One region of the Paenimyroides ceti genome, then DNA from elsewhere that is predicted to be linked to it. Evidence: riboswitches for the same ligand, from Rfam matches in the RefSeq annotation. Region 1 holds a riboswitch; the other holds the start of a gene.

Region 1 (4,220 bases):
TAATCTTAATCATTGGTGCCGCATTGTTTGTGGTACAGCTTGCATTGGATACAATGATGTCTTCTTTGTTCAGAATATGCTCATTAACACCGAGTACTACGGTTTTAATTTTGTTGTCTTCAGGAGGAACAGATAAGATTACCTTTTTTGCACCGTTTCTGATATGATGCTCCAGAAGTTCATAGGTTTTATGTTTTCCGGTTGCCTCAATGACAAAATCAATGTTGAGATCATTCCAATCTAAACGGCTGATGTCTTTTTCTCTAAAGTAACGGATTGTTTTTTCATTGATATACAGATGATCCGTATCAAAACTGATCTCATCTGAGAGCTTTCCATGAGTGCTGTCATATTTCAACAGATGGGCCATGGTTTTAGTATCTGCCAGGTCATTGATAGCTACAATCTCAATCGTTGGATGGTGGAGGAGCAGACGACATAGATTACGGCCGATACGACCAAAACCATTGATGGCTATTCGGGTGTTTTTCATGAGTAAGAAAAAAGTCGTTCTTTTTAGAACGACCTGGATTTATTATAAAATATGTTTTTGTGCTTTGTAAGATGAGCGTACTAATGCACCGCTTTCTACATGTTTGAATCCTAATTCCAGACCGATGGTTTCATATTTTTTGAATTGATCCGGTGTGATGAATTCTTTTACAGGTAAATGTTTTTTACTCGGTTGCAAATATTGACCAATGGTCAGGACATCCAGATGTACACCTTTTAAATCATGCATGGTTTGGATTACTTCTTCTTCAGTCTCTCCAAGTCCCAGCATAATACCTGTTTTTGTACGGTTTACTCCCTGTTCTTTCAGATAGCGAAGTACTTCCAGACTACGGTCATATTTTGCCTGAATACGTACTTCTCTTGTCAGTCTGCGAACAGTTTCCATATTATGTGAAACTACTTCAGGACGTACGGCTATGATACGATCAAGGTGACGCTCCATTCCTTGAAAATCAGGAATCAAAGTTTCTAAGGTAGTTTCCGGGTTCATACGTCTTACCGCTTTTACCGTTTCAGCCCAAATGATAGAGCCACCATCCTTAAGATCGTCGCGATCCACGCTGGTCAACACAGCATGTTTAATATTCATCAGTTTAATAGAACGTGCTACTTTTTCAGGTTCGTCCCAATCTACTGTTTCAGGTCTTCCGGTTTTTACGCCGCAAAATCCGCATGATCTTGTACATATGTTTCCGAGGATCATAAATGTAGCGGTTCCTTCACCCCAGCATTCGCCCATGTTCGGACAACTGCCTGAAGTACAAATTGTATTTAACTTGTATTTATCTACAAGACCTCTTAACTCCGTGTATTTTTTACCCGTAGGTAATTTTACCCGTAGCCATTTGGGTTTGCCTTGTGGTGTAAGTGTATTTGAGTCGAGAACTGTGTTCATTTTATATCAAAAAATTGTATTGCAAATATAAACAATCTATATTGTTTCTATCAGAAATTGTTGATCTATCAAAGTTACTAAATCTAAAGATCATATTTTTAAAATTTGAGTTTTATTTAATACAGGTTTGTTTGTAGTTGTTAAAAATGATAAATCACTAATAAAAAACACTATATTCGCTTTTTATTTCGAAATATTTAAGGTTATAAAATAGTAAAAGGGAATCAAGTGAGATACTTGAGCTGTACCCGCAACTGTAAGCTATATACTTATTATTATAAAAAAGCCATTGATTGTAAAATTGAGAAGGCAAATAATAAGATGCAAGCCAGGAGACCTGCCTTAAATATACTGATTTAGCTTTCGGGAAAAAAGGCAGATATCACAGATAGTTTCAGTTATTTATAGCTGAAACATGCTATTGTTATAGATATTTTTGATATATAAACCCACGAAAGCTGACTCAGATTTTGTGGGTTTAATTTTTTAAATAACTATAACATGAGAAAAAATTATTTTTTAGTAGCAGCCTTTTTATCATTTGCGGTAAATGGTTTTTCACAACAGCAGTATTATGATGGTGTTCTTATTCTGAATGAAGGAAATATGGGAAGCAATGATGCCTCAGTTTCTTTTCTTTCACCTGACAATGAGCTGACGAATTATATTGACCGATTGGCAAATAATGATGAGGAATTGGGAGATGTAGGTCAAAGTATTGCTTTCCACGATGATAAAGCATTTATTGTACTGAACGCATCCAATAAAATTGTCGTGGTCAACAGTAGTACTTTTGAATATATTGAAACAATCGATACAGGTCTTGTTAACCCTCGCTATATGGCTTTTTCCGGAAACAAGGCTTATATTACCTGTTGGGGTGTAGGAAGCAATGAAGAAGATGATTATTTAGCGGTTCTAGATCTGGAAACTTACACACTGGGGCAACCTGTTCCGATGACAAACGGTGTTGAAAAAATAGAGGAAATCAATGGTAAACTTTATATTGCACATCAGGGTGGCTACGGTTTTGAGAGTAAAGTAAGTGTCTATAATATTGCAGATGCAACTACAACAGTTATCAATGTAGGAGATGTTCCCAAAGAGATGATTGTTTCGGGTAACAATATTTATCTGCTTAACGGTGGAATTCCTGATTGGGCTTCTTCTTTAGGTCTGGTGCAAACGCCTTCCAGTATCGGAAAAATTGATCTTACTACAGATACATATCAGACACTTGTAACTTTTTCAGAAGATATGCCTGCTTCTCATATGGCACAGCAGGGAGATGGTTTTTATGTGACGAGCAAAGAAAAAATATACAAATATTCTTTGACTACCAATACATTGGATACAGCCCCTTTTATAACAACTCCGGTGACCGATTATTTAGGAATTTATGGAATGGATATTATTGAAGATAAAATCTATGTAGGGGATGCAAATGGTTATGGCAACAGTGGATTTGTTTATGTATATTCAATGGAAGGTAATTTGTTGGATACTTTTAATGTAGGCGGTCTTCCCAATCATTTTTACCCTTCTGCTGTCAGCCCTTCAGCGGGTATAGATGATCCTAAAACATCTTTGGTATCACTATATCCAAATCCGGTATCAGATCGATTATATGTAAATTCAAAAGAAGAATTTTCAGTGATTATATTTGACTTATTTGGTAAGCAAATTCTTAAAACGAAAACAAGTACACAAGGAATTGATGTAAGTTACCTTGCAAACGGTACTTATATTGTACGTTTAGAAAATAACAAGCAAGTACAGACCTTGAAATTAATCAAGAAATAATACATGTTTAAATCGATCATTTTTCTGACCTTTTTTATTTCGGGCAGCTTCGTTTTTGCACAGCCTTATGCTCCTCAGGCAGGTACGCCAGGTTCTACAGCTATACATAAGGGAAGTCTGTCTTTTACGGCGTGGGCTACCGATGTACGGGTTGTAAGAGGTTTTCAGAATATTCAGCTTCCGGGGCTGGGTCTGGCAAGTAGCGGAGTTCCTGAAAATGCCATAGGCTATCCGGATGGTAATGTCGTAAGTTTGGGCGATAAAGGATATGCTGTTGCAACCTTTGAACATCCGATAAGAGACGGTCAGGGATATGATTTTGCAGTATTTGAAAACGGATCTGTCGGCTATTTAGAACTGGCAACAGTTGCTGTAAGTTCAGACGGAGTCAATTATTATATGTTTCCGTCACACAGTCTAACACAGACTCATACACAATTGGGAACCTTTGATACACCTGTAGCACAAAATCTGCATAATCTGGCAGGGAAATATATAGGCGAATATGGAACACCGTTTGATCTTTCAGATATTCAGAACGCTCCTCTGTTGGATAAACAGGCAGTTCGTTTTGTAAAAATCACTGATGTCTGCGGATCATTAAATCCGGTATATGCCACTTATGACAGTTATGGTAATAAAATCAATGATTCGTTTCCAACACCTTTTCCTTCGGGTGGATTTGATCTGCAGGCAGTAGGCGTGATTCATGAACAGCTTTTAAGTGAAGAAAGTTTTGATGTATTTGCATTAAAAGTTTATCCGAATCCTTTTACGACAGAACTTTTTATTTCAGATGATTATAATTATGAAATAGAGTATGTATTTAAAGATGTATTAGGCAAAACAGTTTTGGAAGGCAGGTATTACGGAGGCATTATCAATACTGGTTCACTTCCCTCGGGTATTTATCTTCTGACCTTGCAGAGTCAGGGGAAGAAAAGAAATCTAAAAATGATTAAAAAATAAATTATTGTTTTTTTTTGAAAATCGTCTGGTAGTAATA
Region 2 (4,220 bases), 2.0 Mb from region 1:
GGTAGAGTTGTCTCTTTCAGATAGTTTTCGTCAAGATGATACAGAGCACCGCGTGTAATACGCCAGTTCATAAAAAAATAAATTTCAAGCAGGCGTACCGCATCTCCTTCCAGACGGACACTGGTATCTCTCCAGTACAGGGTATTTTTGTTTTTTGGAGGGGTTTGGTTATAATATTTATCAGAAATATTGATACCGCCCGTAAAGCCGATGTTGCCGTCAATAATGGCAATTTTGCGGTGATTTCTGTAATTGCTGTTGGCAAGAGAATTGAAATGCACGGGCAAAAACACCTGAAAATCAATACCGCTGTCCAGCAGTTCCTTGCGCAGTTTTGAAAGCCGGGGAGAACCAAAATCATCGGTCATCAACCGCACAATAACACCCTCCTTCACTTTTTTCTTCATCAGTTCTATAAACGTACGGCCTGTAGTATCATCATCAAAAATATAGTATTCCAGATGGATATGGTGTCGGGCATTTTCCATAGCTTCCAACAAGACCGGAAACTTTTGCTCACCATTGAAGAGTAAGGATATTTTATTTTTCAGCGTAAGGGAAGAAGAACGGGTGTTTACCAAATATTGAAAAACACTTCCAAAAGGCTCTCCAATGGCCTGAACTTCTTTTTCCATGATGGGATGCAAATCTTTCCAACGCGTGAGAATCTCCTGCTGAAGATGTTTGTCCAGTTTCCGGAAATATTTTTCTTTCTGGAATTTCTGTCCAAACAGATAATAAAACAAAATACCGAGCAACGGAACAAATACGATGATAAGAATCCATGCAATCGTTTTTTCCGGATTGCGGTTTTCAATGAGGATAGTGATGATAACAGAAATATAAATCAGAGATATAGGTATCCAGTACCATTCTTTTATAAAATCCCATATCAAATGTATGTATTCCATTTTGCTATTTCTTAATACCTTTGTAATTTAGAAAAATAAAACAGCAAATGAAAAAGTTTTTAATCGTCGGTTTGGGCAACATCGGAGCCGAATATGTAAATACACGCCATAACATCGGTTTTAAAGTAGTGGATTTTTTAGCAAATGAAGAGGGAGCAGATTACCAAACCGTAAAACTGGGAAGTATGGCAGAGGTAAAAATAAAAGGAAGAACCTTATTGCTGTTAAAACCGAATACCTATATGAACCTTTCCGGAAAAGCGGTACAGTATTGGATGGAAAAAGAAAAGATAAGCGCTGAAAATGTGCTGGTGATTACGGATGATCTCAATCTGCCATTCGGTACTTTGCGCATCAAGCCAAAAGGTTCAGATGGTGGCCATAACGGTCTGAAAAGCATTCAGGCACTATTGGGTACCACAGAATATCCGCGTTTCCGGTTCGGAATCAGCGATGAGTTTAAAAAGGGACAGCAGGCAAATTATGTATTGGGAGACTGGACAGAAGAGGAAAAGGAAGCTTTAAAAGAGCGTCTCAAAGTTGCTGCAGAAGCAGTTAAATCCTTTGCTTTAGCTGGATTGGGAAATACAATGACTTCATTTAACGGAAAATAGTATGAAAAAGGCAATATTGTATTTATTATTAGCCAATCTGTTTACAGCTTGTGCTATGTTTAATAGGAAAACAGAAACAAAAACAGCAGAAACGATGGCGGCAATAATCAAAAATCCATGTCCGGAGCAAGGCAATTGCACGGCAGAGCGTCTTAAAGATAAAGCGTTGTCACTTCGGGAAAGCGAAGATGGAAGAGAGGTATATGTGGAAGTGATCGATCAGAAAGGCAGTTATGTCGTTCACTATAAATATGAAAAAACGGCCAGTGGAAAGTATCAGGATGATTTTCATACAGAAGAACTCTTTTTCCAGATCCCGGCTGAGGCATTCAAAAAAGAATATAAGGATGCTGATTTGCAAAATGTTTTTATGGTTTTTGGAAGACAATGTTACTGTAAAGGGTTTGCGGGCAATTTCAGAGTAACACAAGGCGATTTACAAATCGACCATTCAGAGGAAGAAACACAGGTAAGCGTGCGCTTTAAGGCAGCGGTACCTCAGCTTTTTGAAGAACTTAATTTTAAAGTGCGATAGATGAAAAACGTATTTTTTATAGTGATGTTTTTTTGCTCCGTACAGTTGCTCAACGCACAAAATGACAGCATAGTACCTGTTGTCGGTCGCGGATCAAACACCACAGATTTTCCGGAACTTTCGGTACAACCTCAGTATATCGGTGGAATTGAAGCAATAGGCCGTACAGTGGCCATGAGTTACAATTATCCGCGTGAGGCTATAGATGAGGGCATTACCGGAACTATTATGGTTGAATTTATTGTGGATGAAGAAGGAAATGTGGCTGATGTCACCATAAAAAAAGGAGTGTGTGTGCCTTGCGATCAGGAGGCATTAAGAGTCGTAAAGCTACTCAGAAAATTTGAGCCCGGACTCGATCAGCACGGAAAACCGGTCAAAGCGCGTTATTCTCTTCCCATTACATTGAATCTCGCTGAATAATTTTTACTACTTTTGCGCCGAAATCGGTTGAACATTGTTCATTAATAGGGAATCAAGTACGATTACATCAAATCTTGAGCTGTACCCGCAACTGTAGGCGATACCATATTCTTGTATAAGAAAAAGGGCGCAAGTCAGGATACCTGCCATTTTCACAACATTAAACTTTCGGGAGTTAAAGTTGATGAGAATAGTGCATTGGCTCTGCTTTATTTTCTTTATATCCTAAAAGTTGTCATACTGTATATTTAACAACAAACATATTTAGGATGAAAAAAATTACCTTATTTTTCGTGTTATTACTGACACAATCCCTTTTTGCACAATTTACAGAAAATGATATCCGGTTTTGGGTGGGAGAAGGTACTAAAAAAGCTTTTTTAGTAGCGGATTTCAAAGGAGAAGAAACCATTCATTCCTATGCCTGGGGATACCGTTTTGAAAACGAAGATCTGACAGTAGAAGATATGCTGAATGCTCTTCTTGCTGCTGAACCAAAGCTGCAGGCTCAGATTGACAGTGGATATTTATCTTCCCTTACTTATAACCACCATACCGAGTTGCCGGATCAGTTTGGTTGGGCTACTTTTGACGGAACATCACTGGAAAATTTATCTATGAATAACGGAGTGGGCTATACAGATCTATATGACGGTATGTGGTTTGGTATGACGGCGATGACGGATGATATTGAAGAGCCTTCAACACCGGTAGCGGCTTACAGCTCACAATGGTTTTCAGAAGAAGATATTGTTACCTGGTTTGGAACAGGAACCCATAAAAGTCTTGTTGTGGTTGATTTCGGAACCGATTCTGAAGCCGGAGCAGACTCTTTTGTTTTTGGAATCCGCTATGAGACAGAAACGATAACTGCAGAAGAAGCTTTAGAACTGATACAAACAGAAGCCGATGCATTTGATTATGTAATGGATGCTACCCATCTTAGCGAAATCAACTGGACATCATATAGCGGGGCAGGAGAATGGAAATCTTATACGGGAACAGATCTCTCGGATTGGAAAGAAACAGTTATTGCTCAGGTTGCTCTACAAAACGGGCAATGGCTTGGACTGAGCCTGGGCTCAAGACGACCTTTTACGCCTCGTGAAGAAGGAACTCTTGCAAACGGGGAGCATCATAAGGTTTCATTCAGCATCTATCCGAATCCGGCAGTTGAGACGGTTACCTTAAAGACAGAGCAGCCACTTAAAAAATATACAGTGTATAGCAGTACCGGGAAAAAGATACAGGAAGGAACTGATACGGTAGTGAATGTATCTGCTTTGAGTTCCGGAATATATATTATAGAAGTATGGACTGAGACGGGGAGAACGGCTCAAAAATTATGGAAAAAATAATAAAAAAATGCGCTTTGAACCCAAAGCGCATTTTTTTATTGCCAGCCTCCACCCAGCGATTTGTATAATTTTACACGCGAAAGTAGTTTTGCATGTTTTATTCTGTTGAGGTTCAGCTCATTTTCAAGTGCTGCTTTCTGTGTCGTGATTACTTCCAGATAAGTAGCATATCCGCTGTTAAAAAGCAGGTTGGATTGTTTGATCGCCAGATTGGTTGTCTGTACCTGATCTTCTGCGATAGCAAGCTGTTCTTCTACATTTTTAATTACAATAAGGGCGTCAGAGACTTCAGTGATAGCAGTATAAACTGTTTTCTGTAAATCGATTTCAGCCTGTTCACGCTCAATTTTAGCCACTTCAAAGTCCGTTTTTAATCTCT

The links. Region 1 has a riboswitch for cobalamin ahead of QW060_RS06405 (DUF5074 domain-containing protein). Riboswitches for the same ligand answer to the same signal wherever they lie in the genome.
Region 2: linked by a shared signal. The riboswitch ahead of QW060_RS16375 (T9SS type A sorting domain-containing protein) and the one ahead of QW060_RS06405 (DUF5074 domain-containing protein) in region 1 are both predicted to bind cobalamin.

Annotation. Positions count from the first base shown of each region.
Region 1 covers NZ_JAUFQU010000001.1:1,329,482-1,333,701, forward strand. Annotated here, with positions in the region: gene gap (type I glyceraldehyde-3-phosphate dehydrogenase) at 1-493, opposite strand, end outside; gene lipA (lipoyl synthase) at 536-1,411, opposite strand; cobalamin riboswitch at 1,595-1,770, shown strand; gene QW060_RS06405 (DUF5074 domain-containing protein) at 1,913-3,214, shown strand; gene QW060_RS06410 (T9SS type A sorting domain-containing protein) at 3,218-4,183, shown strand.
Region 2 covers NZ_JAUFQU010000001.1:3,337,363-3,341,582, forward strand. Annotated here, with positions in the region: gene cls (cardiolipin synthase) at 1-911, opposite strand, end outside; gene pth (aminoacyl-tRNA hydrolase) at 959-1,525, shown strand; gene QW060_RS16365 (hypothetical protein) at 1,527-2,060, shown strand; gene QW060_RS16370 (energy transducer TonB) at 2,061-2,483, shown strand; cobalamin riboswitch at 2,491-2,648, shown strand; gene QW060_RS16375 (T9SS type A sorting domain-containing protein) at 2,753-3,841, shown strand; gene QW060_RS16380 (efflux transporter outer membrane subunit) at 3,877-4,220, opposite strand, start outside.